Paracoccus pantotrophus: one gene and its partner. The protein of the gene in region 1 interacts with the protein of each later gene in a pairwise test. Links are inferred from orthologs where the notes say so. Each region holds a gene or a part of one and is shown on either strand. Other genes may lie near its edges. The genes, in order: ssb and ESD82_RS11765.

Region 1 (15,431 bases):
GCTCCTGGGCTACAACACGCTGCGCATCAACACGGCCGTCTTCGGCTTCGGCGCCGGGCTGGCCGGGCTGGCGGGTGCGCTGGCCGCGCCGATCCGCGGCGTCGAGCCCTTCATGGGGATCGAGGCGCTGTCGGTGGCCTTCGTCGTCGTCGTGATCGGCGGCATGGGCAGCTATACCGGCGCGCTGGTCGCGGGCCTGCTGGTCGGCGTGGTGCAAAGCGTCATGACCACGCTGTGGCCCGAGGGCGCGCGGCTGATGATCTATGTCGGCATGGCGCTGGTCATCGCGCTGATGCCCCGCGGCCTGTTGGGGAGGGCATGAGCATGAACCCGCTCGACAAACCCTATGCGCAGCTGGCGCTGGCGCTGCTGACCGTGCTGGTGCTGCCGCTGTTCCTGAAATCCGGCATCCTGGCGACCGAGATCCTGATCTTCGCCATGGTCGTCGCGGCCTGCAACCTGCTGCTGGGCTATACCGGCCTTCTGTCCTTCGGCCAGGGCATCTTCTTCGGCATCGGCACCTATGTCGCGGGCATCTGCCTGACGCGCTGGCAGGTCCCGGTGCCCTTGGTGCTGGCCGGCGCGGCGGTGCTGGGCGCGGCCACGGCCACGCTGGTCGGCTGGCTGTCGATCCGCCGGCAGGGGGTCTATTTCGTCATGCTGACGCTGGCCTTCTCGCAGCTGTTCTATTTCGTCGCCTATACGTTCAGCGGCGTGACCGGCGGCGACAACGGGCTGCTGGGCGTGCCGCGCCCCTCGGTCGGCGGCACGGTGCTGAACGCGCCCTGGTCCTATTACACCTTCGTCGCCATCTGCTTCGTGGCGGTCTTCGCGGTGCTGGTCATGGTCACGCAATCGACCTTCGGCCGCACCCTGCTGGCGATCCGCGAGAACGAGGGGCGGGCGGCCGCCATCGGCTTCCCGACCCGGCTGTTCAAGATCGAGGCTTTCGCCATCTCGGGCGCGGTCACGGCCTTTGGCGGCGCGCTGCATGCGATGCTGATCGGCGTCGCGCCGCTGTCGAACATCGAATACCACACCAGCGAGCTGATCCTGATCATGACCATCATCGGCGGCAGTTCCAGCCTGTTCGGCTCGGTGCTGGGGGCGGGGTTCTACCTGCTCTTGGCCGATGCGCTGTCCACCGTCTGGCCGCGCTGGCTGCTGCTTCTGGGCCTGGTGCTGGTCACGGTGGCGCTGTTCCTGCAACGCGGGCTCTGGGGGCTGGTCGAGCGCGGCTACGACCTGGTCTTCCGCCGCGAGCGGGCGCCCGAAACCCCGGCCGAGGAGCATTGAGATGACCGACATCGCCTTGCAGACCCGCGGCCTGGGGGTCAAATACGGCAATTTCCACGCGCTGGCCGAGGTGGACCTGCAGATCCGCCGCAACTCGGTCCATTCGATCATCGGGCCGAACGGGGCGGGCAAGACCACGCTGTTTCACGCGCTGACCGGGCGGGTGCGGGCATCCTCGGGGCGGATCGAGCTGGACGGGCGCGACATCACCGACACCTCGGACGACGACCGGGTGCGGCTGGGGATCGCGCGCTCGTTCCAGGTCACCAGCCTGTTTCCCAACCTGGCCCTGCGCGAGAACCTGCGCCTTGCCGCCCAGGGCCGCACGCCCTGGCAGGCGCTGGCGCCCTGGCGGCGGGCGGAAGCCAATGCCGAGGCGCTGGCCATCGCCGACGAGGTGATCGAGCGTCTGGCGCTTGCCCCCGTGTCGAACCGGCTGGCGGGCGAGCTGTCGCATGGCCAGCAGCGCCGGCTGGAGGTGGGCATGGCCATGGCGGCGCGGCCGCGCGTCATCCTGCTGGACGAGCCGACATCCGGCATGGGCATCGACGATATCGAGGCGATGAAGCAGCTGATCCGCGACCTCGGCCGCGACCATACCGTGCTGTTCATCGAGCATAACATGGGCATCGTCATGAACATCTCGGACGTGGTCACGGTGATGCGGCTGGGCCGCAAGCTGGTCGAGGGCACGCCCGCCCAGGTCCGCGACGACCCCGAGGTGCAGCGCGCCTATCTGGGCAACATGATCACGGGGGACATCGCATGACCGCCGCGCTGAAACTGATCGACCTGCACGCCTATTACGGCAAGAGCCACATCCTGCAGGGCGTCACGCTGGAGGTCGGGCCGGGCGAGATCGTCACCCTGCTGGGCCGCAACGGCGCCGGCAAAAGCACGACGCTGAAAACCGCCGTGGGCCTGATCGCGCCGCGTCAGGGGCGCGTCGAATTGGCCGGCCGCGACGTGACCGGCCAGCCGGCGCATCGCATCGCCGCGGCCGGGCTGTCGCTGGTGCCCGAGGATCGCGGCATCTTCCAGCTGCTGACCGTCGAGGAGAACCTGCGCATCGCCGCGCGCCGCGGCTCGCCCTGGGCTTTGGCCGACATCTATCGCATCTTCCCGCGGCTGGAAGAGCGCAGGAAGAACGGCGGCGGCCAGCTTTCGGGGGGCGAGCAGCAGATGCTCTCGATCGCCCGGGCGCTGCTCAACGGTCCCAAGGTGCTGATGCTGGACGAGCCGGTCGAGGGCCTCGCCCCGATCATCGTCGAGGAGATCGTCGCCCAGATCCGCCTGATCCGCGAGGCCGGCGTGCCGATCCTGCTGGTCGAGCAGAACCTGGCCGTCTGCAGCCAGCTGGCCGACCGGCATTACATCCTGGAACTGGGCCGCATCGTGCATTGCGCCAGCGCCGAGCAGTTCCGCAGCGACCCCGACACCATCGACCGCTATCTGGGCGTCAAGGCATGAAGGAAAACACCATGTCCAACCTGACAATCGACGCCGAAAGGCTGTGGGACAGCCTGATGGAGACGGCGCGGATCGGGGCCACGCCCGACGGCGGCATTGCCCGGCTGACGCTGTCCGAGGACGACCGCCGCGTGCGCGACTGGCTGCGCGCCCAATGCGCCGCGCTGGGTCTCAGCATGACCGTGGACGAGGCCGGCAACATGTTCGCCACCCGTCCCGGCACCCGCGCGGACCTGCCTGCCATCGCCATGGGCAGCCATCTGGATACCCAGCCCACGGGCGGCAAGTTCGACGGCGTGCTGGGGGTGCTGGCCGGGCTCGAGGTGCTGCGCACGCTCGACGCCGCCGGCTACCAGACCGAGGCGCCCCTGATGCTGGTCAACTGGACCAACGAGGAAGGCTCGCGCTTTTCGCCGGCGATGCTCGGCTCGGGGATCTGGGCCGGGGTCTACAGCCGCGACTATGGCGACGGGCGCACGGACGCCCGCGGCGACAGCTTCGGCGCCAGCCTCGACCGCATCGGCTATCGCGGCGAGACCAAGGCGGGATCAGTCCGCTTCGGCGCCATGTTCGAGTTGCATATCGAGCAGGGGCCGATCCTGGAGGCCGAGGAGGTTGAGATCGGCGTGGTGCAGGGCATCCAGGGCATGCGCTGGTTCGAACTGACGCTGACCGGTACGGCGGCGCATACCGGCTCGACCCCGATGGGGATGCGCCGCAACGCGCTGCTGGGCATGGCGCGGGTGATCGAGGGGATCGACCGCATCGCCAAGGCGCATAGGGACGCGGTAGGCACCATCGGCTTCCTGGAGATCAGCCCCAATTCGCATAACGTGATCCCCGGCCAGGTGCGCGCCACCATCGACCTGCGCCATCCTTCGGACGCGGTGCTGGACCGGATGCAGGCCGAGGTCGAGGAACTGGTGCGGGATGCCGCCCAAGCGGTCGGGCTGGAAAGCCGGCTGGAGCAGATCTCGCGCACCGCGCCGGTGGTCTTCGACGCCGAATGCATCGCCTCGGTCAGGGCGGGGGCGCAGGCGGCGGGCTATTCGACGCGCGACATCATCTCGGGCGCCGGCCATGACGCGGCCCATGCGGCGGCACTGGCGCCGACGACGATGATCTTCGTGCCCTGCAGGGACGGGCTGAGCCACAACCCCGCCGAATCGACCGAGCCCGAGGAATGCGCCGCCGGCGCGCAGGTGCTGCTGGAGGCGGTTCTGGACTATGACCGCCGCATGGCCGAGGCCCGCAAGGAGGCCGCCGCATGACCCGCCTTGTCCTGGCCCGGCTGAACCACGAGACCAACAGCTTCTCGCCGGTCAAGACGCCCTTGGCCGCCTTTGCCCCGAAATGGGGCGGGGAGGCGCTGGCGGCGGCCGAGAACTATCCCGCCGCCATCGGCGCCTTCCACGCCTTCGCCCACCGCATCGGTGCCGAGGTGGAAGTGCCGCTGATCGCCCATGCCATGCCCTCGGGGCCCGTCGAGGACGAGGCCTTCGAGGCCATGGCGCAGGCGATCCTGGCGGCGGTGGAAGGGGGCTGCGACGGCATCCTGCTGGACCTGCACGGCGCCATGGTGACGCGCAGCCATGACGATGGCGAAGGCGAGCTTCTGCGCCGCGTCCGCGCCGCCGCGCCGGGCGTGCCCATCGGCGTGGCGCTGGACCTGCATGGCAACATCACCCAAGCGATGCTGGAGCATTGCGACGTGATCGTCGGCTTCAAGACCTATCCGCATGTGGACATGGTCGCGACCGGCGAGCATGTCGCGCGCCTGTTCGAGCCGCTGCTATCCGGCGGCCCGCGCCCGGCCATGGCGCTGTGCCACCCGCCGATGCTGGCGGCGACGCTGTGCATGAACACCACGACCGATTGCGCCATGACCGACCTGATCGCGCTGGCGCGGCAGGCCGAGGCGCGGCCGGGCGTGCAGGCGGCGACGGTCTTTGGCGGCTTTCCCATCGCCGACCTGGCCGAGACCGGCCTCTCCATCGTCACCGTTGCCGACACGCCCGAGCTTGCGCGCGCGGTCGCGCAGGAGCTTGGCCGCGAGGCATGGCGGCGGCGCGCCGAATATGTCTATGTCGAGGAGCCGCTGGCGCAATCCGTCGCCCGCGCCGCGGCTCTGGCAGACGGTTCGGCGCCGGTTCTGCTGCTGGATCATGGCGACAATTGCATGTCGGGCGGCAGCTGCGACGTGATGGACGTGCTGGAGGAATTGCTGGCCGCCGGGCAGCAGGGCATCCTGGTCGGTCCCGTCGCCGATCCCGAAACCGTGGTGCAGCTTTTCGCCGCAGGCGAGGGAGCCGAGCTGGAAATCACCTTGGGCAACAAGACCCCGGCCGAGGGCCTGCCCGCGCCGCGCCCGCCGCTGCGGCTGAAGGGTCGGGTGACGGCGCTGTCGGACGGGCGCTATCGCGTCGCCGGGCCGATCTATCACGGGCAGGAGCTGTCGATGGGCCGCGCCGCCGCCTTCGACACCGGCGCCGCGCGCATCGTCGTCTGCGAGCAGCCGCACGAGCCGCTGGACCTGGGTTGCTTTTCCTGCCTGGGGCTTGACGCCGCGCAGGCGCGCTTCCTGCACCTGAAATCGCGCATGTATTGTCGCCCGGTCTTCGAGCCGCTTGCGCAAGCCGTGGTGGAATGCGCAAGCTCGGGCGTAACCGCCTCGGATTACGATCTGTTCGCTTTCAAAAAACTCGCCCGGCCCATATATCCGCTGGACCTGGGGACAACCTGGCAGGATTGAAGGACCGCATGGATCAGGACGCGCCGGCAGGCAAGGAACGCAGGCTTACCCGCATCAAGCTGTCGGACCAGGTGGCCGAGGACATCCGCCGCCGCATCGCCCGCGACGGCTTGCGCCCCGGCGACCGATTGCCGCATGAGCGCGCGCTGATGGAACATTACGGCTGCTCGAAAGGCACCATCCGCGAGGCGCTGAAGGCGCTAGAGGTCGAGGGGCTGGTGCGCATGCTCTCGGGTCCGAACGGCGGGCCCGAGATCCAGCCCGCCTCGATCGACATCGTCACCCAGCAGCTGCGGCAATACCTGCATTTCCAGAGGATCGACTTCGCCCAGGTCTACGAGCTGCGCCAGTCGCTGGAAGTCAGCCTGGCGCGTAACGTCATCGGCAAGCTGACGCCCGAGCATTTCCGTCGGCTGGAAGAGAACATCCGCATCTGCGAAGCGGCGAACGCGGCCCAGGACCGCGCCCTGGTGCGCCGGGCCGAGACCGAGTTCCACGACATCCTCTGCGAGGCCTCGGACAACGTGATCCTGGTCTTCATGTGCCGCTTCCTGAACAGCATGCTGCGCGACCTGGTCAGCTATCGCAGCGAAAGCATGCGCGAGCACGAGATCTTCGGCGAGGCGAATATCGAAAGCCACCGGCAGCTGCTGGCCGCCTTTCGCGCCGAGGATGGCGATGCCGCGGCCCGCATCATGCACGATCACATGTGCTGCGCCGAAAGCTACATGCGCCGGCTGGACGCCTCGTTCCGCTCGGACCTGCTGAGCCGGTTCTGAAACGGAAAATCCCGGCCGCGAGGGGCCGGGATTTGTGGGACCGGGTTGGGCACCCGCGATCAGAACGGGATGTCGTCGTCGAAATCGGGCCGGTTCTGCGATTGCCCGCCGCCGCCCGAGGAACTGCCGCCCGACGAGCTGCCGCCGCCATAGCCGCCGCCACCGTAACCGCCGCCGCCATAACCGTCATCGCGGCCGCCGCCACCGCCGCCGCCGCGGCTGTCGAGCATGTGCAGCTCGCTGCGGAAGGGGCGCAGCGCCACCTCGGTCGAATAGCGGTCGTTGCCGCTCTGGTCCTGCCACTTGCGGGTTTCCAGCTGGCCCTCGACATAGACCTTGGAGCCCTTTTTCAGATATTGCTCGGCCACGCGGACCAGGGGCTCGGAATAGATGGCGACCGTGTGCCATTCGGTGCGCTCCTTGCGCTCGCCGGTATTGCGGTCCTTCCAGGTCTCGGACGTGGCGATGCGCAGGTTGGCGACCTTGCCGCCGCTGGGAAAGCTGCGGATCTCCGGGTCTTGGCCCAGGTTGCCGACCAGGATCACCTTGTTCACGCTGCCAGCCATGCTGCGGTCCCTTTCGTTGGCTTCGTTCCCGCGGGGTGTAGCGCGTGAGGGGGCGGGGGAGCAAGCGGAATGGCATCAGCGGGCACAGGCGGAAATCCGCCGATGATCGCGGCCGCCGGCGCGCGGTAAAATCCCCTTGCGGCACGCGCCGGGCTTTGCGCTATAGTGCAGCCAAAAAAGAAGACGCCATGCATGAGGGACGAATGATGCTTTCACGCGATCGGGCGATGATGCGCCAGTTGGGCCGGGCCGTGATGGTCCTGGCGTTTTCGGCCGGGCTGGCCGCCCCCGCCGCGGCCGACGGGCTGCGGCTGCAGGCGAAAAGCGGCAAGTCGCGGCTGGCCCAGTTCGAGCGCCAGACCCGGCTGATGGATTCGCGTCTGGCCGCGCAATACCAGCAGTCGGCCCGGCTGCGCCCCGGCGGCACCTCGACCAAGAGCGTGGTGGAACTGGACATCCCCACCGCGATTCCCGCCTATCGCGGCAACCGGCGCAGCCAGTATCTGCCCCATGCCCGCGCCGTCGCGCGCAAGCACGGCATCCCCGAGGATCTGTTCCTGCGCCTGGTGCAGCAGGAATCGGGCTGGAACCCGTCGGCGCGCTCGCACAAGGGCGCGCAGGGGCTGGCGCAGCTGATGCCGGGCACGGCGGCCAAGCTGGGCGTCGATCCGAACGACCCGATCCAGAACCTGGAAGGCGGCGCGCGCTACCTGCGCATGATGTACAATACCTTCGGCAGCTGGCGGCTGGCGCTGGCGGCCTATAATGCCGGGCCGGCGGCGGTGGCGAAATACGGCGGCGTGCCGCCCTATCGCGAGACGCGCAACTACGTCCGCATCATCCACGGCAGCTGAAAGGCAGGGCCGGGCAGGGCGTCCGGCCTTGGCGTTTTTCCTCAGAAGGTCGAGGGGATGACGCGGCTGTATTTCGTCCCGGCGATCGAGGCGCCGGCCATCAGACCCGACTGGCCGAAGATCATCGCCACCACCGGCTGCTGCGCGGTGATGGTATCGGTGCCCATCGAGACGCCCCCGGCGGGCAGCGCGTAATAGGCCCCGGCCTCGGCCACCCAGCCCGGCGCGCGGCGGAAATCGGCCAGCGCGGCATCGGTCTGGAAGATCAGCACATGGGCATATTGCTGCGCGCCGATCTGGAAGCCGACGCTGGCCTGCGCCGCCGAATAGTAATCCACCGTCACGTCGTTGATGCGCAGCGCGCCCTGGCCATAGGCGCCGCCGACGCCGAAGCCCGCCTCGGTCATCAGCGGCATGTAAAGCACGCCCTTGGCGTTCTGCACCATGGGCGCGACATTGGGATAGCTGCGCAGCAGGAAGTCCCGCGTCGCATCGACGCGCGCGTCCAGCCGCGAGGGCGCATCCTGTCCGATCGCGTTCGAGCAGCCCGCGAGCCCCAGCGCCGCCCCGCCCAGCAGCACAAATCGCCGGCTCATCCCGTTGGAATACATCATCCTAGCCCTCGTTCCCTGTTCGGCGGTTGCCCCACCTGTCAAGGCGGCGATGATAGACGGGCGCGCGCCCTCATGCCAGCCTTTCGGCCACCTGCGGCGCGTAATAGGTCAGGATGCCGTCGCAGCCGGCGCGGCGGAAGGCGAGCAGGCTTTCCACCACCACCTCGCGCGCCAGCCAGCCGTTGCGGATCGCGCCCTCGATCATCGCATATTCGCCGCTGACCTGATAGGCGAAGGTCGGTGCCGCGAACTGGTCTTTGACCATGCGGCAGATGTCCAGATAGGGCATGCCGGGCTTGACCATGACCATGTCGGCGCCCTCGGAGAGGTCGCGGGCGACGCAGCGCATCGCCTCTTCGCGATTGGCGGGGTTCACCTGATAGGTCTTCTTGTCGCCCACCAGCCGCCCCGAGGCGCCCACCGCGTCGCGGAACGGCCCATAGAACCCGCTGGCGAATTTCGCCGCATAGGACAGGATCGCCACGTCCTTGTGGCCGTTTTCCTCCAGCCGCCCGCGCAATGCGCCGATGCGCCCGTCCATCATGTCCGAGGGGCCCAGGATGTCCGCCCCCGCCTCGGCCTGGACCAGCGCCATGCGGCCAAGCGCCTCGACCGTCTCGTCGTTCAGGATCACCCCGTCGCGCACCAGCCCGTCATGGCCGTTGGCGTTATAGGGGTCCAGCGCGATGTCGGTCATCACCGCCAGTTCGGGGGCCACCTGCTTGATGGCGCGGATGGCGCGGTTGCCGATGTTGTCGGGATCCCAGGCGCGCTCGCAGCTCTCGGTCTTCAGGTCCGGGTCGGAATGGGGAAAGATGCAGATCGCCGGGATGCCCAGCCGCATCGCGGTTTCCGCGGCGCGCTTGGCGCCGTCCAGCGTCAGCCGCTCGACGCCGGGCATCGAGGGGATCTCGCCCTCGCCGCCGGCGATCTCGGTCACGAAGATCGGCCAGATCAGGTTGGCGGGGGTCAGGGTCGTTTCCGTCACCATGGCGCGCAGCGCCGGCGTGCGGCGCAGCCGGCGCAGGCGGGCGGCGGGGAAGGGGGCGGTGATCGGGGTCGGGGACATGGGCAGGGCCTGTGGCTTGCAATGATCTGGCCCGAACCTGCACCCATGCCCCGCGCCGCGCAACCCCTTGCCGCCCGGCGCCGAAAATCGAGGTTTTCCTTTGCGCCGCACCCGGTTAGTTTGCCCCGCGCAACCGCTGCAAGGAGAAGACGTGCCCCGACCCGAGGGAATCCTCGCCCTGCTGGACAGCCGGTCTTTCGGCTCGATCTGGTTCTGGGTGATCCTGACTCTGGCCTGGACCCTGGCGGGACGCCGCATCCTGGGCGTGCCCTCGGACGTGATTTCCGGGGCCATCAGCGCCGAGCCGGGCCCCGAGGACGACCCCGCCGCCCTGGCGCTGCTCGACTGGCTGTCGCTGACCTTGCCGCGCTGGCGCCTCGACCGGCGCGAGGGCGCGATCCTCTTGGGCCTGGGCTCGTTCCTGCTGACGACGCTGGCCATCCTGGGCTTTGGCTACGGGCTGGAGATGGCGCAGGCGCTGGTGCTGCTGGTTCTGCCCTTCGCCCTGCTTTTCGGGTTGGAATTGCGGCTGGCGCGGCGCCTGCGCGTGATCCTGGCCCGCGCCGAGGTGGGCCAGCCGGTCAACGAGGCCGGGGCCGAGGCCGCGCGGCTGATGCGCCGGCACCGGATGGTGATCCTGGCCATGTCGGTCCTGGCGGTGGCGCTGACCGCCTTTTACGGCGCGCTCTGGATGATCCTGCATCCCTTCGGCTTCTGAACCGGTCTTGACTTCGCCGATGCCCGCTTTACCTCGGGGCGCATGGCACCGCTTCCCGAACACCTGACCCTGTCCGGCGCGCCCGAGGGCATGGACGCCGCGCTGGTCGCGCGCGAACTGGCCCGCGGCAATCCCGTCATCCATATCGCCCGCGACGACCGGCGCATGGCCGCGATGCGGGCGGCGCTGGCGTTCTTTGCGCCTGCGGCCGCGGTGCTGGAATTCCCGGCCTGGGACACCACGCCCTATGACCGCGTCTCGCCCGCCGCCGGGGTGATGGCGGCGCGCATGGCGGTGCTGACGGCGCTGGCGCATGGCGCGCTGAAAGGGCCCTTCGTGGTGCTGACCACGCTGTCGGCCGCCATGCAGCGCGTGCCCGCGCGCGAGGTGCTGCGCGATGCCGGCTTCTCGGCCGCGGTGGGCGACCGCATGGACGAGGCCGCCTTGCGCGCCTTCCTGGCCCGCATGGGATTCTCGCAGGCCCCGACCGTGACCGAGCCCGGCGATTTCGCGATCCGCGGCGGCATCATCGACATCTTCCCGCCCGGTGAATCGGGGCCGATCCGGCTGGATATGTTCGGCGACGTGCTGGAGGGCGCGCGCAGATTCGATGCAGAAACACAGCGTTCCGTCGAAAAGCTTGACCGTATCGAGCTTGCGCCCATGTCCGAGGTGATCCTGGACGAGGCTGCCATCACCCGCTTTCGCCAGAACTACCGCGTGGAATATGGCGCCGCCGCCAACGATCCGCTTTACGAAGGCATCAGCGCCGGCCGCAAGATGGCGGGCATGGAGCATTGGCTGCCCTGGTTCCACGAGCGGCTGGAAAGCCTGTTCGATTACCTGCCCGGCGCCTCGGTGGTTGCGGACGATCACCTGGACCAGGTGCGCGATGCGCGCTGGCACACGATCACCGAACAGTTCGACGCCCGGCGCGAGGCGCTGGCCCGCAAGGGCGGCAGTGACACCGTCTATCGCCCCGTGCCCCCCGCCGGGATGTTCCCCGACGAGGCCGAATGGGCGCGCTGGCTGGCCGCGCATCGGCTGCTGCGCCTGTCGGTGCTGCCGCAACCTCCTGGTCCGGGCGTGCTGGATGCCGGCGGCCGGGTCGGTCGCAATTTTGCGCCCGAGCGGCAGGCCGAGAAGGGAAATCTTTTCAATGCACTCGCGGATCATATTCGAAATCTTCAAGCTTCGCGCCGGGTGGTGATCGCCAGTTTCTCGGAAGGCGCGCGCGAGCGGCTTGCCGGGCTGATCGCCGACGAGGGCATCAAGGGCGCCAAGCCCATCGCCGATCTGCGTGACCTGCCCGACCAGCCCGGCGCGCTGGGGCTGGCGGTCTGGCCGCTGGAGGAGGGCTTCACCTCGGACGGCTCGGCCACCGGGGCCCTGGCGGTGATCTCGGAACAGGACGTGCTGGGCGACCGGCTGATCCGGGGGGCGAAGAAGCGCCGCAAGGCCGAGAATTTCCTGCGCGACACCACCACGCTGACCCCCGGCGACCTAGTCGTGCATGTCGAGCACGGCATCGGCCGCTATACTGGCCTCGAAACCGTCAAGGCGCTTGGCGTGCCGCATGATTGCGTGGCGCTGGAATATGCCGGCGGCGACCGGCTTTACCTGCCGGTGGAAAACATCGAACTGCTCAGCCGCTATGGGCATGAGGAGGGTTTGCTGGACAAGCTGGGCGGCGGCGCCTGGCAGGCCCGGAAAGCGCGGCTCAAGGAACGCATCAAGCTGATCGCCGACAAGCTGATGCGCGTCGCAGCCGAGCGCATGCTGCGCCCCGCCCCGGTGCTGGAGCCCGAGCATCACGAGATCGAAAGCTTCGCCGCCCGCTTTCCCTATGCCGAGACCGAGGACCAGGCCAGCGCCATTGCCGACGTGGCCGAGGATCTGGCCGCCGGCCGCCCGATGGACCGGCTGGTGGTGGGCGACGTGGGCTTCGGCAAGACCGAGGTCGCCATGCGCGCCGCCTTCATCGCCGCGAGCCAGGGCCGGCAGGTGGCGGTGGTGGCGCCGACGACGCTGCTGGCGCGCCAGCATTTCCGCACCTTCGCCGAACGCTTCCGCGGCACGGCGATCGATGTCCGGCCGCTGTCGCGCTTCGTTTCCGCGCGTGACGCGGCCGAGACCCGCAAGGGCCTGGCCGAGGGCACGGTGGACATCGTCGTCGGCACCCATGCGGTGCTGGCCAAGCAGGTGCGCTTCAAGAATCTGGGCCTGTTGATCGTGGACGAGGAGCAGCATTTCGGCGTCGCCCACAAGGAGCGGCTGAAGGAGCTGCGCAGCGACATCCACGTCCTGACCCTGACCGCGACGCCGATCCCGCGCACCTTGCAGCTGTCGCTGACCGGGGTGCGGGACCTGTCGATCATCGGCACGCCGCCGGTGGACCGGCTGTCGATCCGCACCTATGTATCGGAGTTCGACAGCGTGACCATCCGCGAGGCGCTGCTGCGCGAGAAATATCGCGGCGGGCAGAGCTTCTTCGTCGTGCCGCGCCTCTCGGACCTGCCCGAAATCGAGGCATGGCTGCGCGAGCACGTGCCCGAGGTCAGCACCATCGTCGCTCATGGGCAGTTGGCGGCGGGCGACCTGGACCAGCGGATGAACGCCTTTTACGACCGCGGCGCTGATGTGCTGCTGGCGACCAGCATCGTCGAATCGGGCCTGGATATCCCGACCGCGAACACCATGGTGGTCTGGCGCGCCGACATGTTCGGCCTGGCGCAGCTATACCAGATCCGCGGCCGGGTCGGGCGCTCCAAGACCCGCGCCTATTGCTACCTGACCACCAAGCCGCGGGTGCCGCTGACCCCGCAGGCGATGCGGCGGCTGAAGTTCCTGGGCGCCATCGACAGCCTGGGCGCCGGCTTCAACCTGGCCTCGCAGGATCTGGACCTGCGCGGCGCCGGGAACCTGCTGGGCGAGGAACAGTCCGGCCATATCAAGGAAGTCGGCTTCGAACTTTACCAGCAGATGCTGGAGGAGACCATCGCCAAGCTGAAATCCGGCGAGATCGAGGGCACGCCCGAGGATGAATGGGCGCCGCAGCTGAACCTGGGCGTGCCGGTGACGATCCCGGAAAGCTATGTGCCCGACCTGGACGTGCGGCTGGGGCTTTACCGGCGGCTGGCCGAGCTGACGACCAAGGTGGAACTGGAGGGCTTTGCCGCCGAGCTGATCGACCGTTTCGGGCCCTTGCCGCGCGAGGTGAACACGCTTTTGCTGGTCATCCGCATCAAGGCCATGGCCAAGCGGGCGAATATTTCCAAGCTGGATGCGGGCCCCAAGGGCGCGACCATCCAGTTCCACGGCGACAAGTTCCCGAACCCGGCCGGGCTGGTCGAGTTCATCCACGACCAGCGCGGCCAGGCCAAGGTCAGCGACAACCGCATTATCGTCCTGCGCGACTGGCCGACCGATGCCGACCGCATCAAGGGCAGTTTCGCCATCGCCAAGGAACTGGCGGCGAAGATCAGGGAAGGCAGGGCCAAGGGATAGCGCGGCTCTGGCCGCAGTGCCGAAGCCGGGGGCTTTGCCCCCGGGCCCCCAGGATATTTGGACAAGAAAGAAGCAGGGCGTGCCGAGGCCAGGCCCGCTGGGCGAACCCATGTGCGGCGTCCGGAGACAAGGGATGCGGCGAGCGTGCGGGGGATTTTGCGGAACCGCCCCTGCCTGCGGGACATCGGGCCTGGGCTGACCTGGAGGTGGCGGCTTCGTTTCCGAACCGGCTGAACGCCCCGGCAAGGGTATTCTTGGCCAGTGAAAGGGGGGCTCTCGGCGCGGTCGGCTGGCAGGCGTGCGGAAGGCAGCCAGGCCGATAACCGAAGCCCTGCCGGCGGCCGTTGGCTGGCAAGGGCATGCAAGCCCGCCCCGCTAGGCCGGCCGAAAGAAAAAGGGCGGCGTCGTGGTGGCGCCGCCCTTCGGGTCCGGATCAGTCGGCCGTCAAGAGCGGCGGCTTGGAGTTGCTGATCCTGGGCGTCTCGGGGCCGGTGATGTCGAAGACGGGCTTGTCGTCCTCGATCCGCACCCGGACCACGCCGCCCTTGGTCAGCCGGCCGAACAGCAGCTCCTCGGCCAGCGGCTTCTTGATCGTTTCCTGGATCACCCGGCCCAGGGGGCGTGCGCCCATCTTCTCGTCATAGCCGCGTTCGGCCAGCCAGTCGGCGGCCTCGGGGCTCAGTTCGATATGGACGCCGCGGTCGATCAGCTGGGCCTCGAGCTGGAGGACGAATTTCTCGACCACCTGCACGATGATCTCGCGCGAGAGCGGCGCGAAGCTGATCACCGCATCCAGCCGGTTGCGGAATTCCGGCGTGAAGGTGCGCTCGATGGCGGCGGTATCCTCACCCTCGCGCCGCTCGCGGCCGAAGCCGAAGGCGGCCTTGGCCTGGTCCGCCGCGCCCGCGTTCGAGGTCATGATCAGGATCACGTTGCGGAAATCCACCTGGCGGCCGTTATGGTCGGTGAGCTTGCCGTGGTCCATGACCTGAAGCAGGATGTTATAGACATCCGGATGCGCCTTTTCGATCTCGTCGAGCAGCAGCACGCAATGCGGATGCTGGTCCACCCCATCGGTCAGAAGCCCGCCCTGGTCGAAGCCGACATAGCCCGGAGGCGCGCCGATCAGCCGGCTGACTGCGTGCTTTTCCATGTATTCCGACATGTCGAAGCGCAGCAGTTCCACCCCCAGCGTCGAGGCGAGCTGCTTGGCCACCTCGGTCTTGCCGACGCCGGTGGGGCCGGCGAAGAGATAGTTGCCGATCGGCTTTTCGGGCTCGCGCAGGCCGGCCCGCGCCAGCTTGATCGCCGAGGACAGCGCCTCGATCGCCGCGTCCTGGCCGAAGACCAGCCGCTTCAGCGTCGCGTCCAGATCCTTGAGCACCGCGGCATCGTCCTTGGAGACGCTTTTCGGCGGGATGCGGGCGATCTTGGCCACCACCGCCTCGATCTCCTTCGGGCCGATGGTCTTGCGGCGCTTGCTTTCCGCGACCAGGTGTTGCGCCGCGCCGGCCTCGTCGATCACGTCGATGGCCTTGTCGGGCAGCTTGCGGTCGTGGATGTAGCGCGCCGACAGTTCGACCGCCATCTTGATCGCGTCATTGGTATAGCGCAGGTCGTGATGCTTTTCGAAGCTGGGCTTCAGCCCCATCAGGATCTTGATCGTGTCGGGCACGGTCGGCTCGTTCACGTCGATCTTCTGGAAGCGGCGCGAGAGCGCGCGGTCCTTTTCGAAATGCTGGCGGAACTCCTTGTAGGTGGTCGAGCCCATGCAGCGCAGCTTGCCGCCGGCCAAGGCCGGCTTGA
Region 2 (15,717 bases), 1.1 Mb from region 1 along the record:
CCATCTGTCCCCTGGGCAGGCCGACATCGGGGCCGAAGGTCACCAGCGTCCCATGCGGACAGCCGCGCATCAGCCGGTCGAAATGCGGCGTCCTGGCCTGGTCGGGTGCGCTCTGCTCGGGTCGCGAGGAAATGCCCCAGCCATCGAGGATGCAAAGGACGACGGGTTTCGGACGGGTCATGCGGCACCTCTTTCGCGGGTCGCGACGCTTCTACGACTGCGGGGCGCGCGGGGCAAGGTCGCCGCGGATCTTGCCGGATTCGTGAAGCGCCCCGCCCCTTCGGTACTGTTGCAGGGGTATTTATGGAACGAAGAAGCCCGGAGTCGGGCCAGGACTTCTTCGTTCTTCAAATACCCATGCGGCCGGGCCGCAGGCGCAAGGCATGATGCCGTTAGGCGCGGGCCTCGGCCGCGATCTGGGCGGCGGATTTGCGGCCGCGCTCGGTCGCGGATTTCAGCTGGCCGCAGGCGGCCATGATGTCCTCGCCCCTGGGCGTGCGGATGGGCGAGGCATAGCCGGCCTTGTGGACGATGTCGGCGAAGGCCTCGATCCGCTCCCAGCTGGAACGGCGATAGGGCGAGCCGGGCCATTCGTTGAAGGGGATCAGGTTCACCTTGGCCGGGATGCCGCGGATCAGCCGGACCAGCCGGCGCGCATCCTCGTCGCTGTCGTTCACCCCGTCCAGCATCACGTATTCGAAGGTGATGCGTTCCGAGTTCGACAGCCGCGGATAGTCGCGCAGCGCATTCAGCAGCGTTTCGATGTTCCACTTCTTGTTCACCGGCACCAGCCTGTCGCGGGTCTCGTCGGTGGTGGCATGGAAGCTGACCGCCAGCAGGCAGCCGATCTCCTCGGCGGTCCTGGCGATTTCCGGGACGATGCCGCTGGTCGACAGCGTGACGCGGCGGCGCGACAGGCTGATGCCTTCGCCATCCATCACCACCTTCATCGCGTCGCGGACATTGTCGAAATTGTAGAGCGGCTCGCCCATGCCCATCAGCACCACGTTCGAGACCAGCCGCGTCTCGTCCTTGGGCGCGCCGGGCTTCGGCCATTCGTCCAGGTCGTCGCGGGCCACCAGCACCTGGCCGACGATCTCGCCCGCGGTCAGGTTGCGCACCAGCTTCTGCGTGCCGGTGTGGCAGAAGGAACAGGTCAGCGTGCAGCCCACCTGGCTAGAGATGCAAAGCGTGCCGCGGTTTTCCTCGGGGATATAGACGGTCTCAACCTCATGGCCGCCATTGATGCGCAGCAGGTACTTGCGGGTGCCGTCGGCGCTGATCTGGCGCGTGACGATCTCGGGCAGGGCGATCTCGAACTTCTCGGCCAGGAGCGCGCGGTAATCCTTGGCCAGGTTGGTCATCTGCGCGAAATCACGCACGCCCCAGTGATAGATCCATTGCCAGATCTGGCCGACGCGCATCCTGGCCTGCCGTTCCGGCGTGCCGGCCTCGACCAGCGCCTCGTGCAGCTGCTCGCGGGTCAGGCCGACCAGGTTGCGGCGCGCCGTCTCGGGCAGCTTGCGCGGGATGGTCAGCAGATCCTGGGTGATCGGGGCAGAGGGCGTGACGGGCGACGGGGCGTTCATGGCTGGCTTGTCCGGGCGGCAAGGGGGCAATGGGCCTATATAGAACAAGGCGGCCCAAAAGAAAACAGGGGCTCGCGCCCCTGTCCGCTGCGGTTCCGGCAGTTGCGGATTATTTGCAGGCGGCCTGGGCCTTGTTCGTCGCGGCGGTGATGCCCGACAGGCTGAAGGTGTCCTTGGTCACGGTGCCCCGCGCCGAGCGCCCGGTCACCACCGCAGTCGAGCCCGCCCGCAGCGCCGAGACCAGCTTGGCATCATCGGCCGGAGAGCCGGTCCAGGCGCTTTCGCCCTCGGTGAACAGCTTGAAGACATTGCCGCCGACATTCACCTCGACCGCCGAATCGGGGGCGAAGGGATAGCCGCCCGAGAACGAGACCTCGCCCGACTGGCCGGGCCGATAGGCGACGTAAAGCCGGATGTCGCCACGCGTCACTTCCTTGGGCTTGCCGTTCGTGTCCAGGTTCTGGGTGGATTTCGGGGCCGACACTGCCCAGCATTCCTTGGGGCTGGTCGCCGAGAAGACGGTCCAGTCGCCCTCGGTCCCGATCACATTCGTCGAGTCCTGGGCCAGGACCGGCGAAGACGCGGCGATCGCAATTGCGGCGGCTGCCGCTGCGGCGCGCGGCGCGAATTTCAACATGCTCTGGCCTCCTGCCATGGTCCGGTTTGTTCCGGCTTGTTGCCGATGACGGTGGTGTTTTCAACCATCTGGCGGCAAGATAATGCGAAAAGGAAGCCGTGAAAAACCCCCGTTCGCGGAAAATCGCGCGATTGTCAGAGGAAAAGCAACCATGACCGCAGCCAGACTCATCGAATTGTGGCGGGGCGGCATGCGCGAAAGCACCCATCTGGGCCATGTGGTGATATCGGACGCGAATGGCATCGTCGAAGCCTGGGGCAATCCGGGTGCGGTGATCTATCCGCGCTCGTCCTGCAAGATGATCCAGGCGCTGCCGCTGGTCGAAAGCGGGGCGGCCGATGCGGCGGGGCTGGGAAGCGAGCATCTGGCCCTGGCCTGCGCCAGCCATAGCGGCGGGCGCATTCATACCGAGCGGGTCGCGGCCTGGCTGTCCGGCCTGGGGCTCGACGACGGCGACCTGCGCTGCGGCGCGCATCTGCCAGGCGATCCGGCCGAGCGCAAGCGGCTGATCTGCTCGGACGAAAGCCCCTGCCAGGTCCACAACAACTGCTCGGGCAAGCATGCCGGTTTCCTGACGCTGAAACGGCACATGAATGCCGGCCCGGAATATGTCGAGATCGACCATCCCGTGCAGCGCGCCGTGCGCCGCGCCTTCGAGGAGGTGACGGGCGAGACCGCGACCGGCTGGGGCATCGACGGCTGCTCAGCACCGAATTTCGCCTGCACGGTCGAGGGGCTGGCCCATGCCATGGCCGGTTTCGCCCGGCCGGGCGCCGGCGCGCGGGGCTGGGCGCAGCGGCGCCTGGTCGAGGCGATGCTGGCCCATCCGGAGCTGGTCGCCGGCGAAGGCCGGGCCTGCACCGAGTTGATGCGGGCCATGCAGGGCCGCGCCGCGGTCAAGACCGGGGCCGAGGCGGTTTTCGTCGGCATCGTCCCCGAACGCGGGCTGGGCATCGCGCTGAAGATCGCGGATGGCGGCACCCGCGGCGCCGAGGCCGCGATTACCGCGCTGATGGTGCATCTGGGCCTGCTGGAGGAAGCCCATCCGGTGGTGCAGAAATACCTGACCGGGCCCATGCGCAACTGGCGCGGCCTGGCGACGGGCGAATTGCGCCGGGCCGAGGGGTTCCCGAGCTGATCCGGGCGCGCAGCCTTCCCGATCAGATCGGGGGCTTTGCCCCCGCGCGTTCCGCGCTCCCCCAGGATATTTGGACAAGAAAGAACCCCAGGCCCCGGCCGCTTCTTCCTTGGGCAAATATCCTGCGGGGGAAGCCCGTCGGGCTTGCCCGGCGGGCGTGGGGGCGCAAAGCCCCCAACCTTCAGAGAATCTGCCAGATCAGCCGCAGCGCCAGCGCGGTCGAGGTTGCGACCAGCAAGGGCTTGATGACCCGCGCACCGATCCGTATCGCCAGCCTCGCGCCGAGCAGGGCGCCGGCAATCTGCGCCAGCGCCATGACGGTGCCGACCAGCCAGAGCGGCTTGCCTACCGCCGCAAAGGCGACCAGCCCGCCCAGGTTCGAAGCGAAGTTCAGCAGTTTCGTATACGCCGTCGCCTTGAGGATGCCGTAGCCGGCCAGCATGACGAAGCCCAGCATGAAAAAGGATCCCGTGCCCGGCCCGACCAGCCCGTCATAGAAGGCGACGAGGGGCACGACCGAGGCGGTGAAGGCGGCCGGGGCGATGCGGCGCATGCGGTCGGTATCGTTCAGCCCCGGCTTCAACGCGAAGAAGGCGGCGATGCCGATCAGCAGCAGCGGCAGGCCGTAGCGCAGCGCCTGCGCCGGGATCCAGCTGACCAGCAGCGCGCCGCAAAGCCCGGCCGCGAAGGCGACCGCCGCCGCGCCGCTCTGCCCGCGCAGGTCCACGAGCCCGCTGCGGGCATAGGAGATCGCCGCCGTCCCTGCGCCGAAGACGCCCTGGACCTTGTTCGTGGCCAGCGCCTGTGCCGGCGGCAGGCCGGCCAGCATCAGGGCGGGGACGGTGATCAGCCCGCCCCCGCCGGCGATGGCATCGACGAAGCCGGCGGCGAATGCGGCGCCGGCCAGGAGCAGCACGAGATCGAGGGAGAGTTCGAACATGCCGCCCCTTTGGGATGCCGCGCGGGAAATGTAAAGCCGGCGCGGGCGGCGGGGTCGCATGGGTATTTGCGGAACGAAGAAGTTCTGGCGAAAGGCCGGGCGCGGCCTCTGCCGGTCGCCCGGCCGGTTGGGTATTTGGGAAAGGGCGAAACCGCTCAGGCGCGGGGATGGGCGGCGCGATAGACCGCCATCAGGTGGGCGTCGTCCACGCCGGTATAGACCTGGGTCGTGGACAGGCTGGCATGGCCCAGCAGCTCCTGGATCGTGCGCAGGTCGCCCCCCGCCGCCAGCAGATGCGTGGCGAAGGAGTGGCGCAGCGCATGCGGCGTTGCCGTCGGCGGCAGGCCCAGCACCTGGCGCGCCTGGCGCATCGCGGACGCGACCAGCGTGGGGCTGAGCCGGCCGCCGCGGGCGCCGCGAAACAGCGGCGCCTTGGCCTCCAGCGGATAAGGGCACAGGCGCAGGTAATCGGCGATGGCCTTGCGCGCGATGGGCAGGACCGGCACCTGGCGTTCCTTGCCGCCCTTGCCGCGGAGTGTCAGCACCTCGCGCAGCGGCCAGTCGGCGCCGTCGAGCCCCAGCGCCTCGGAGATGCGCAGCCCGCAGCCCCAGAGCAGCGTCAGCACCGCCGCGTCGCGGGCGGCGATCCAGGCCTCGGGATGGGCGCTGGCGGCGATGTCCAGCACCGCCTGCGCCTGGTCCGGCGCCAGCGGCCGCGGCAGCGAGCGGGTGAATTTCGGGCTGCGCGAGGCCAGCGCCCTGGAGGCGTCGAAGCCGTGGCGGTCCGACATCCAGCGGATGAAGCTGCGCGTCGCCGAAAGCCTGCGCGCCAGCGAGCGGGGCGAAAGCCCGCGGCCGCGCTCGGCGGCGGCAAAGGCCCGCATGTCGGATTGCGTCAGCCCGGCCAGCGTCGCCGGCAGGGCGGGCGTGCCGTGATAGCCGCCGAGGAAGGCCAGGAAGGCCAGAAGGTCGGCCTGATAGGCGCGGATGGTGTGGTCGGAACGGTCGCGGGTCGCGCGCTCGCTGTCGAGCCAGCGCGCGAGGTTCTCGGCCATGGCCGGGGCCAGCGCCAGGGGCTTGGCCCCGCCGGTCATGTCCTGAGCCAGGAGATCAGCACCAGCCGGAATGCCTGGCCGAAGAAGCGCAGAAGATCCGTGCCCTGGGCCGGGTTGAAGCGCCCCAGATCGGCCGAGCCCATCAGCAAGAGCGCCGGGAAGCGGCCGGGGCCGAGATCGATGGGCAGCAGCGCCTCGGAGCGGATCGGCGCGCGGGCCTCGCCATGGAAGGGCAAGGTCTCGCGCGCCACGCGGCGCAGCACGATGTCGTCGCCGCGCGGCATCCGCCGCCCGCCCGAGATCAGCCGGGCCACCGTGCCGGAGGGCGCGATCACCAGCGGGCCGCTGGCCTCGGGCGCCGGGATCTCGCCGCCCGATTCCATCACCAGCCGCAGGGTTTCCACCCGCAGGATCGGCGCCACGGCGATGTCGAGGTTTTCCAGGAACTCCTCGAAATCCGTCGGTTCCAGCAGCGACAGCACGGCGCGGTGGATGGTGTTCATCCCCGACTGGTTGTCATAGGCGGCCGAGATCACCGATTCATGCGCCGCCTCGAGCCGGTCGAGCCGCGATTCCAGCGCCTGCATGGCGCGGCCGCGGATGTCGATGACGTTCTCGCCCACCTCGGCCTCGCGCGCGCCGATTAGCGCGCGCATCAGGTCGCGATCCGCGAGGATCAGCTCGGGCTGTGCCAGCAGCCGGGCGCGGATCTCCTCGGTCAGTTCGGCCGCGGTCTGCTCGGTCATCAGACGATCTTCTGCCCGGTCTTGGCCCAGTCGGCGGTGAACTGCTCCAGCCCCTTGTCGGTCAGCACGTGATTCGCCATCGCCTTGATGACCGCGGGCGGGGCGGTGATGACGTCGGCGCCGATGCGGGCGGCGTCGGTGATGTGGTTCACCGAGCGGATCGAGGCGGCCAGGATCTGGGTCTGGAAGTCGTAATTGTCATAGATCTCGCGGATCTGGGCGATCAGTTCCATGCCGTCGAAGTTGATGTCGTCGAGCCGGCCGATGAAGGGGCTGATGAAGGTGGCGCCGGCCTTGGCGGCCAGGATCGCCTGCGCGGCCGAGAAGCACAGCGTCACGTTCACCTTGTGGCCCTGCGAGGACAGCGCCTTGCAGGCTTTCAGCCCGTCCCAGGTCAGCGGCACCTTGACGGTGATGTTCGGGGCGATCTTCACCAGGTGCTCGCCCTCGCGGATCATGTCCTCGGCCTTCAGGGCGACGACCTCGGCGCTGACCGGGCCCTCGACGATGTCGCAGATCTCCTTGGTGACTTCCAGGATGTCGCGGCCCGATTTCAGGATCAGCGACGGGTTGGTGGTGACGCCGTCCACCATGCCAAGGTCGTTCAATTCGCGGATCGCGGCGACGTCGGCGGTATCGACAAAGAATTTCATGGGAGGGAGCCCTTCTTGCGGTTTTGCCGTGGGTTTAGCGCATAACAGCCGGCGCGTGAAGTCCGGCCTGCGCGGCTTGCGGGCCCGGCTTGCGGGGCAGGGCGCCGACATGCCACTAGTGGCGGACCTTTTGGATCACGCTTATCCGCCGCTGCCGCAGGAGGAATGCACTTGGAAGCCCTTCAGCCCGATCTCGTCGCCCTGTTGCCGGCCCTGGCCGCCGGTCCGTTCCTGGTCGGAAACTGGCCGCTGCTGCTGCTGATCGGCTGGGCGGCGCTGCCGGCCTGAGATGTCCCCGCCGCTCTTCTATCCCCATGGCGCGCGCATCGCGGTGCTGACGCAGGAGGTGGTCGGCATCCTCGACTATCTCGCGCCCGAGGGCGGCGTGCGGCTGGGCCAGCTGGTCGTGGTGCCGCTGGGCCCGCGCCGGGTGATGGGCGCGGTCTGGGGGCCGGGGATCGGCGATTTCGACGCGGCCAAGCTGCGGCCGGTAGCGCGGCTGATCGACGCGCCGCCGCTGGCGCCGGGGATGATCGAATTCCTGGCCCGCATGGGCGAATACACGCTGACGCCGCTGCCCTCGCTTTTGCGCATGGCGACGCGGGCGCCGGACCTGGACCAGCCGCCCTCGGCCCGGCGCATCATCCATCGCGCCGGGCCGGAGCCCGCGCGCATGACCGATGCCCGCGCCGCCGTGCTGCGGGTGATCGAGGATCACGGCGGCGCCGGCTTCGCGCCGGGCGAGCTGGCGCAGTTGGCCGGGGTCAGCGCGTCGGTGGTGCAGGGGCTGGTCAAGGCCGGCGCGCTGGCCGAGGTGCTGGCGCCGCGCGACGTGCCCTATCCGAAGCTGGATCCCGGCCTGCCGGGCAAGCCGCTGGCCGAGGACCAGGCCGAGGCCGCCGAGACCCTGCGCGCGGCGCTGAAGACCCGCGGCTATGGCACCACGCTGCTGCGCGGCGTCACCGGCTCGGGCAAGACCGAGGTTTACCTCGAGGCGGTCGCGGAATGCCTGCGCCAGGGCCGGCAGGCGCTGGTGCTGCTGCCCGAGATCGCGCTTTCGGCCGAGTTCCTCGACCGGGTCGAGGCGCGCTTCGGCGCCCGGCCCGGGGAATGGCATTCGGGCATCACCCGCAGCGAGCGGCGGCGGCTGTGGACCATGGCGGCCATGCATCATGTCGGGCTGGTGGTGGGCGCGCGTTCGGCGCTGTTCCTGCCCTTTGCCGATCTGGGTCTGATCGTCGTCGATGAGGAACACGATTCCAGCTACAAGCAGGAGGATGCGGTCTATTACAGCGCCCGCGACATGGCGGTGCTGCGCGCCAGCATCGAGGCCGCGCAGGTGGTGCTGGCCTCGGCCACGCCTTCGGTCGAAAGCTGGGTGAACGCGGCCTCGGGGAAATATCGCCGCCTCGACCTGCGCGCCCGCTATGGCACGGCGGACCTGCCCGAGATGGGCACCATCGACCTGCGCCAGCAGGAGATGGAGAAGGGCCGCTGGATCAGCCCCCGGCTTGCCGCCGAGATCGCGCTGCGCAAGGAACGCGGCGAGCAGTCGCTGCTGTTTTTGAACCGGCGCGGCTATGCGCCGATCACCGCCTGCCGCGCCTGCGGCCAGCAGATCGGCTGCGACCATTGCGACGCCCGCATGGTCGAGCATCGCTTCCAGAACCGCCTGGTCTGCCACCAATGCGGCGCGACCAGGCCGATCCCGACTGCCTGTCCCGCCTGCGGCGTCGAGGGCAAGATGACCGCCATCGGGCCGGGGGTGGAACGGCTGGCCGAGGAAGTGGCCGAGCGTTTCCCCGAGGCGAAGGCGACGGTGCTGTCCTCGGACCTGTTCCATTCGGCCCGGGCGCTGAAGGAGGCGATCGCCGAGATCGGCGCCGGCGGCACCGATATCATCATCGGCACGCAGATCGTCGCCAAGGGCCACAACTTCCCACGCCTGACGCTGGTCGGCGTGATCGACGCCGACCTGGGCCTGCAGGGCGCCGACCTGCGCGCGGCCGAGCGCAGCTTCCAGCTGATGCGGCAGGTCGCCGGCCGGGCCGGGCGCGAGGGTGGCGATGCGCGGGGGCTGGCGCTTCTGCAGACCCATCAGCCCGAGCATCCGGTGATCCGCGCCATCCTGTCGGGCGAGGACGAGGCGTTCTGGGATGCCGAGGCGGCGGCGCGGCAGGCGGCGGGGATGCCGCCCTTCGGCCGGCTGGCCGGGATCATCCTGTCGCATCCCGACCAGCCGGTGGTCGAGGACTATGCCCGCGAACTGGCCCGCCGCGCCGAGCCGCTGCGCGCCATCGGCGCCGAGCTGTTCGGCCCGGCGCCGGCACCCATCGCCCGCATCCGCGCGCGCTACCGGGTGCGGATGCTGATCCGGGCGCCGCGGCAGGCGCCGGTGCAGGGCGCGATTTCGCAATGGTTGCAGGCGGCGCCCAAGCCGCCGACCAATCTGCGGCTGGCGGTGGACATCGACCCGCAGAGCTTTCTCTAGGCGCAAGCCGCGCTCCGCGCCCTGCGACGGTATGCATGGCCAGCGCAAGCGGCGGGCCGATGAAGCCGCCCGGCCCGCGTCTTCTTCGTTCTGCAAATACCCCCCGCAAGCTTTCCGGCAGCGCCGAGATCGCAGAGTCAGGCCCGACAGTGAAGGGCCGGCCGGCCAGCCCGCATGATCCCCGGCTCCGGGTGGACCGGGTCGGGCGGGCGTGGGGGCCGCACCGATCGCGGCATGAAAAATCCCCAGGAACCGATGGCTCCTGGGGCTGCAATCGTTACCACTACCAATCCCCCGGGCAAGCGTCGCCGGGCGCCGTCCAGGGGCAGGAACGGATTACGACCGCAGATCGAAGCGGTCGGCCTCCATCACCTTCGCCCAGGCGGCGACGAAATCCGCGACGAACTTGCCGCCATTGTCGTCCTGGGCATAGACCTCGGCATAGGAGCGCAGGATCGAGTTCGAGCCGAACACCAGATCCAGCCGGGTCGCCGTCCATTTCACCGCGCCGGTCTTGCGGTCGCGGATCTCGTAATGGTCGCCGGCCTTGGCCCAGGTATTGGCCATGTCGGTCAGGTTCACGAAGAAATCCGTGGTCAGCGCGCCCTCGCGGTCGGTGAAGACGCCGTGCTTGCTGCCGCCATGGTTGGTGCCCATCGCCCGCATGCCGCCGACCAGGACCACCATCTCGGGTGCGGTCAGGCCCATCAGCTGAGTGCGGTCCAGCATCAGTTCCTCGGGGGCGACGGCATAGTCCTTTTTCAGCCAGTTGCGATAGCCGTCATGGATCGGCTCCAGCACCGCGAAGCTGTCGGCATCGGTAATCGCGTCCGTGGCGTCGCCGCGGCCGGGCGAGAAGGGCACCTCGACGTCATAGCCCGCCGCCTTGGCCGCCAGTTCCACGCCGACATTGCCGGCCAGGACGATGGTGTCGGCGACGCTGGCGCCGAACTCGGCTGCCAGCGGCTCCAGCACCGAAAGCACCTTTTGCAGCCGGGCGGGTTCATTGCCTTCCCAGTCCTTTTGCGGGGCCAGGCGGATGCGCGCGCCATTGGCGCCGCCGCGCATGTCCGAGCCGCGGAAGGTGCGCGCCGAATCCCAGGCGGTCGCCACCATCTCGGCTACCGTCAGCCCGCTTTCGGCGATGCGCGCCTTGAGCCCGGCGATGTTCCAGTCGCGGTTGCCGGCCGGAACCGGATCCTGCCAGATCAGGTCTTCGGTCGGGGCTTCGGGGCCGATATAGCGCGCCTTCGGCCCCATGTCGCGATGGGTCAGCTTGAACCAGGCGCGGGCGAAGGCGTCGCTGAACGCCTCGAAATCGTTCATGAAGCGCAGCGAGATCTCGCGATAGATCGGGTCCACTTTCAGCGCCATGTCGGCATCGGTCATCATCGGCATGTGGCGGATCGAGGGATCCTCGACATCGACCGGCTTGTCCTCGTCGGCAATGCTGATCGGTTCCCATTGCGAGGCGCCCGCCGGGCTGTGGGTCAGCGTCCATTCATGCTTGAACAGCATCTGGAAGAAGCCGTTGTCCCATTGCGTCGGGTTGGTCGTCCAGGCGCCTTCCAGGCCCGAGACCATGGTGTTGCGCCCGATGCCACGGCCCTTGGTGTTCATCCAGCCCAGGCCCTGGAACTCCGGCTCGGCGGCCTCGGGATCGGGGCTGAGGTCGGCGACATTGCCGTTGCCGTGGCACTTTCCGATGGTGTGGCCGCCGGCGGTCAGCGCCACGGTTTCCTCATCGTTCATGCCCATGCGGGCGAAGGTCTCGCGCATCTGGTAGGCGGTGGCCTGCGGGTCCGACCGGCCGTTCACCCCCTCGGGGTTGACGTAGATCAGGCCCATCTGCACGGCGGCCAGCGGGTTGGCCAGCGTCTCGGCCTTGGTCACGTCGTCATAACGGCTGTCGCTGGGGGCCAGCCATTCCTTTTCCTCGCCCCAATAAGTGTCCTTTTCGGGGTGCCAGATATCTTCGCGGCCGAAGGCGAAGCCATAGGTCTTGAGGCCCGCGACCTCATAGGCGACGGTGCCGGCCAGCACGATCAGGTCGGCCCAGGAGACCTTGTTGCCGTATTTCTTCTTGATCGGCCACAGCAGGCGGCGGCCCTTGTCGGTGTTGACGTTGTCCGGCCAGCTGTTCAGCGGCGCAAATCGCTGGTTGCCGGTATTGGCGCCGCCACGGCCGTCGCTGGTCCGGTAGGAACCGGCCATGTGCCAGGCGGTGCGGGCGAACATGCCGACATAGCTGCCCCAGTCGGCCGGCCACCAGTCCTGGCTGTCGGTCATCAGCGCGCGCAGGTCGGCCTTCAGCGCCTCGACATCCAGCTTTTTCAGTTCTTCGCGATAGTTGAAGTCCTTGCCCAGCGGGTTGGTCTTGCTGTCGTGCTGGTGCAGGATGTCGAGGTTCAGCGCATTGGGCCACCAGGCCGTGACCGAGCTGCCCATCGCGGTGTTCCCGCCATGCATCACCGGGCATTTGCCGGTGGTCTTGATGTCGTTTCCGTCCATGATAGCTCTCCTTTTGCTGGGTCGCGTCACCGGGGCGACGCAGGTACCGGGTGCGGAATATGGCTGTCATGCAACCGCAGCATGCGTCTCCTGCGAATCTGCATATCCTCTTGAGACAGGTTCTAGCAGCTTTCGGAATTATTGTAATTTATAAGTTTTAATTTACATGATAATTTCTGATTATGACATGGAGCGACCTGTCCGTGGCCCTTGCGCCGGTGGCGTGGACGGGCCTTCGTGGTCGGCGAAAGGGGTCAGCCGCGCGGCCGGGCGCGGTCCATCAGGCTGCGGATCCAGCGGCCCGAGGCCCAGGCCGCCGGGACGCCCAGCACCACCGCCGCGCCGGCGGCCTGCATGGGCGGCAGCACCGGCAGGCCGGTCCAACTGGCCAGCAGCGACAGCATGAACAGGTTGATCCAGACCGCCGCTGCCGCGAAGGGATAGAACAGCAGCGCCAGTTTCCAGGCCGGCCAGCCGTCAGTGGCTGGTTCCGTCCTCGAAGGTGATCTTGTTCCAGACATTGTATTTCCCCGAAGGCTTGCGCATCGGCAGCCGTTTCACCTCGTCCAGCGTCCTGGCATCATAGACCACGACCGCGCCCTCGTCCTCCCACAGCGAGACCAGCACGTGACTGCCGTCGCGGGTGAACTCGCTATGGGCGAAGGTCTGGCCCGGAAAGGGCGCCAGCGTCTTGACGATCTCCAGCGTGTTCTTGTCGATCACATGCATCTCGTCCTTGTGCGGGCCGAAGAACACGTCGGCCCAGACATAGGGGCTGGCGGCATGGCCACGCAGGAAGAAGCCGGGACCATCGGTCTTGATCTGCTTGACCAGGCTCCAGTCCTGCATGTCGATGACCGAAAGCACGCCCTCGCCCAGATGCGGGGTGGCCATGACGCGGCGGCCGTCCCGTTCCCAGGTGATGCCCGAGCCCAGATGCGGCATGCCGGGCAGGGGCAGTTCCGCCACCTTGTGCCCGTCGTCCAGGTCGATCACCACGCCCTTGTCGCCGTCGCGGTTGGCCCCGATCAGCTGGCGATAGTCGGGCGAGAAGAAGAAATCGTCCAGCGGCTCGTCGATGGGGATGCGGCGGACGGACAGGTCGGCGGTCGCGACCTCCCAGATCTCGGGCGCGTCCTTCAGCGCCAGCACGAAGCTTTCGCGCTGCGGCGCCTGATAGACGGCACTGACCCGGCTGGGGGTGCCGTCCACCTCGGTCTCGATCAGCCGCAGCGGGTTCAGGTCGGCATCCAGGATGGTCAGGCTTTCCGGCAGGTAGTTCGCCACCGCGATGCGCTGGCCGTCCGGGCTGATAGCGATGTTGCGGCTGTTCAGCGCGGCGCGAATGCGGCCGACCTCGGCCAGCGTCCAGATGTCGTATTTCTGCACCCAGCCGTCGCGCGACATGATGTAGACGAAGCGCCCGTCGGGGCTGAATTTCGGCCCGCCATGCACGGCGAAGGGGGTGGCGAAGCGGTCCAGCACCTCGAACGTGTCGCCGTCCAGCACGCTGACGTGATGGTCGCCGGTCTCGACCACCAGGGTGATGTTCAGCGGATCGGCGGCAAAGACCGGCTTTTCCGCGGGCTGGTAGTCGGCATTCATCTCGCGGCTGGCGGCGATCTGGTCGGTGCCCCAGTCGGGGCGGTCTTCCAGCGGCGTGGTGACGTAACCCACCAGCGCGGCGATGTCCTCGGGCGACAGCCGGTCGGCGAAACCCTCCATCTGGGTCGAGACCCGGCCCTGGGCGATCACCGCGTCGATGCCGCGCAGCCGGCCCAGGGTTTCGGGGATCAGCGCCGGGCCGGTGCCGCCCAGCCGGTCCTCGCCATGGCACGACGCGCAATGCTCGGCATAGTCGGCGGCCGGGTCGGCATGGACCGCCAGCGGCAGGGCGAGCAGCAGGCTAAAGAAAGCGATGGGCCGGATCATGGCTTTTTCCCCGGAAAGGCGTGACGGCAAGGCGGTCCAGGTCGGCGCCCTCGGCGCCGATCTCGGAGCCCGAGAGATAGCAGGCCGGATCCTCGGCCCAGGGGTCGCCGGTCAGTTGCAGCGCCCGGATGCGGGTATTGCCGCCGCAGACCGCCTGATAGGCGCAGGCACCGCAGCGCCCCTTCAGCGGCCGCGGCCGGGTGCGCAGCGTGGCCAGGATCGGGTCGTCCCCGGTCCAGATCGCCGAGAACGGCCGTTCCTTGACCGAGCCCAAGGTATAGTCCGACCAATAGGTGTCGGGATGGACGCGGCCCTGCGGGTCGATATTGCCGACGCCGAGCCCCGAGGAATTGCCGCCCCAGGCCTGCAGATGCGCGCGCAGATGCGCGACGGCGGCGGGCGCAAAGCGCGTCTCGGCCCAACGCAGGAAATAGACCGCATCGGCATCGTTGTTGCCGGTGACGACCTCCAGCGGCTCGCCCCGCTCGACCGCCTGCCAGGCGCGGGCGATCAGCAGGTCCATGGCGCGGCGGGTGCGGGCATGTTCGGTATCCTCGCCCCGGTGCTTGTCGCCGCGCCCGGCATAGACCAGATGCGACAGGTAGAACTTGTCCACGCCCTCGTCGCGGCACAGGTCCAGCATGGCGGGCAGGTGATGGGCATTGCCCTCGGTGATGGTGAAGCGCAGGCCCACCTTGACGCCCTGCGCCTTGCAGGCCCGCACCCCGGCCAGCGCCTGGTCGAAGGCCCCCTCGACGCCGCGGAACCAGTCGTTCACCGCCCCGATCCCGTCGAGCGAGATGCCGACATAGTCGAAGCCCAGCCCGGCCAGCCGCTCCACGTTGCCGGCGTCGATCTTGGTGCCGTTGGTGGACAGCGACAGGTGGCGGAAGTCCAGCCGCCGTGCCTCCTCGGCCAGTTCCCAGAAGTCGAAGCGCGACATCGGCTCGCCCCCCGACAGGATCAGCGCCGGGATGCGGAAATCCGACAGGTCGCGCAGCACCGCCATGGCCTGGTCATGCGAAAGCTCGCCCGGAAAGGGCCGGTCGGCCGAGACGGTATAGCAATGGCGGCATTTCAGGTTGCAGCTGCGGGTCAGGTTCCAGATCACCACCGGGCGGACCGCATCCGGCCGGCTGCGGCGGCGCGGCGGCGAGGGGTCCAGAAGCTGGTGCATATATTGGGTCAGGCGGAACATGGCTTTGCCTTTCTTAGCCGTCCTTCAGGCGCAGGCCGGTCTTTTTCAGGATCCGGGTGGAATAGAGGATGTCGTCGGCCCGGCAGGCGGCGCCCAGCAGCGCGCGGACCTGGGCGCGCTTTTGCTCGACCTCGGCGCGGCTCTGGCCGTGCAGCATGGCGAACAGGTTGTAGCGCCAGACCGGCGCGCGCGGGCGCAGGTAGCAATGCGTCACGAAATCCAGCGCGCCGATCCTTTCGCCCAGGGCCTCGGCCTGCGCGTCGTCCACGTCCCAGACGCTCATGCCGTTGGCGATCATTCCCAGCGCATAGTGGTTGGGCGCGATGGCGATGCGGCGGATCACGCCCTGCGCATGCAGGATCGACAGCCGGGTGATGACCTGCGTCTCGGTCAAGCCCAGCTCGGCGGCGATCCGGGCATAGGGCGCCTCGTCCAGCGGCAGGCCGGCCTGCGTGGCGGCGATCAGCCGGCGGTCGGTATCGTCCAGGACCGTCATGCCGCCACCCGAAAGCCGATGAAGAACTCCCGCAGCTTGGGAAAGCGCCAGACGGTCAGCCCGGTTTCGGCCTCGATGCGCCCGGCGGTCTCGGCGATGCCTTCGGGCGTGGCGGTGGCCAGCACGAACCACATGTTCAGCGCATGATCGCGGGCATAGTTATGCGCCACCTCGGGATGGGCGTTGACCAGCGCGGCGATGCGGTCGAAATCCGCCTGCGGCGCGGAAAGCGCGCAAAGGCAGAAGGCCCCGCCCATCGCCGCGGCGTCGTAGAACGGGCCGAAGCGGGTGATGGCGCCGATCGCGCGCAGGCGTTCCAGCCGCTCGATCA

What was found.
Region 2: the proteins of ssb (region 1) and ESD82_RS11765 interact in binary tests that used the Escherichia coli proteins (3 or more experiments, as listed by UniProt). The link is inferred for Paracoccus pantotrophus from one-to-one orthologs.

Annotation. Positions count from the first base shown.
Region 1 is NZ_CP044426.1:1,313,930-1,329,360, reverse strand. What follows is about bases 5,111-7,806. They hold ssb (single-stranded DNA-binding protein), read right to left. Parts: upstream 6,864-7,806; coding sequence 6,357-6,863; downstream 5,111-6,356. Other genes in these bases: ESD82_RS17055 (lipid-binding SYLF domain-containing protein), read right to left, coding at 7,759-7,806; ESD82_RS17060 (lytic transglycosylase domain-containing protein), read left to right, coding at 7,070-7,717; ESD82_RS17070 (FadR/GntR family transcriptional regulator), read left to right, coding at 5,527-6,297; ESD82_RS17075 (M81 family metallopeptidase), read left to right, coding at 5,111-5,518. Outside these bases: ESD82_RS17100 (branched-chain amino acid ABC transporter permease), read left to right, coding at 1-322; ESD82_RS17095 (branched-chain amino acid ABC transporter permease), read left to right, coding at 325-1,296; ESD82_RS17090 (ABC transporter ATP-binding protein), read left to right, coding at 1,298-2,065; ESD82_RS17085 (ABC transporter ATP-binding protein), read left to right, coding at 2,062-2,766; ESD82_RS17080 (Zn-dependent hydrolase), read left to right, coding at 2,778-4,037; more of ESD82_RS17075, read left to right, coding at 4,034-5,110; more of ESD82_RS17055, read right to left, coding at 7,807-8,331; hemB (porphobilinogen synthase), read right to left, coding at 8,402-9,400; ESD82_RS17045 (hypothetical protein), read left to right, coding at 9,552-10,118; mfd (transcription-repair coupling factor), read left to right, coding at 10,161-13,625; ATP-dependent Clp protease ATP-binding subunit ClpA, read right to left, coding at 14,059-15,431. UniProt on the Escherichia coli protein: Plays an important role in DNA replication, recombination and repair. Binds to ssDNA and to an array of partner proteins to recruit them to their sites of action during DNA metabolism. Acts as a sliding platform that migrates on DNA via reptation.
Region 2 is NZ_CP044426.1:261,673-277,389, forward strand. The notes cover bases 6,667-9,648. They hold ESD82_RS11765 (primosomal protein N'), read left to right. Parts: upstream 6,667-7,047; coding sequence 7,048-9,249; downstream 9,250-9,648. Other genes in these bases: fsa (fructose-6-phosphate aldolase), read right to left, coding at 6,667-6,758; katG (catalase/peroxidase HPI), read right to left, coding at 9,586-9,648. Outside these bases: gpmI (2,3-bisphosphoglycerate-independent phosphoglycerate mutase), read right to left, coding at 1-181; 23S rRNA (adenine(2503)-C(2))-methyltransferase RlmN, read right to left, coding at 393-1,589; ESD82_RS11735 (invasion associated locus B family protein), read right to left, coding at 1,699-2,226; ESD82_RS11740 (asparaginase), read left to right, coding at 2,378-3,364; ESD82_RS11745 (TSUP family transporter), read right to left, coding at 3,546-4,304; ESD82_RS11750 (tyrosine recombinase XerC), read right to left, coding at 4,460-5,398; ESD82_RS11755 (DUF484 family protein), read right to left, coding at 5,395-6,105; more of fsa, read right to left, coding at 6,105-6,666; more of katG, read right to left, coding at 9,649-11,760; ESD82_RS11775 (hypothetical protein), read right to left, coding at 12,015-12,281; ESD82_RS11780 (nitrite reductase), read right to left, coding at 12,238-13,692; heme d1 biosynthesis radical SAM protein NirJ, read right to left, coding at 13,667-14,890; ahbB (siroheme decarboxylase subunit beta), read right to left, coding at 14,904-15,386; ESD82_RS11795 (Lrp/AsnC family transcriptional regulator), read right to left, coding at 15,383-15,717.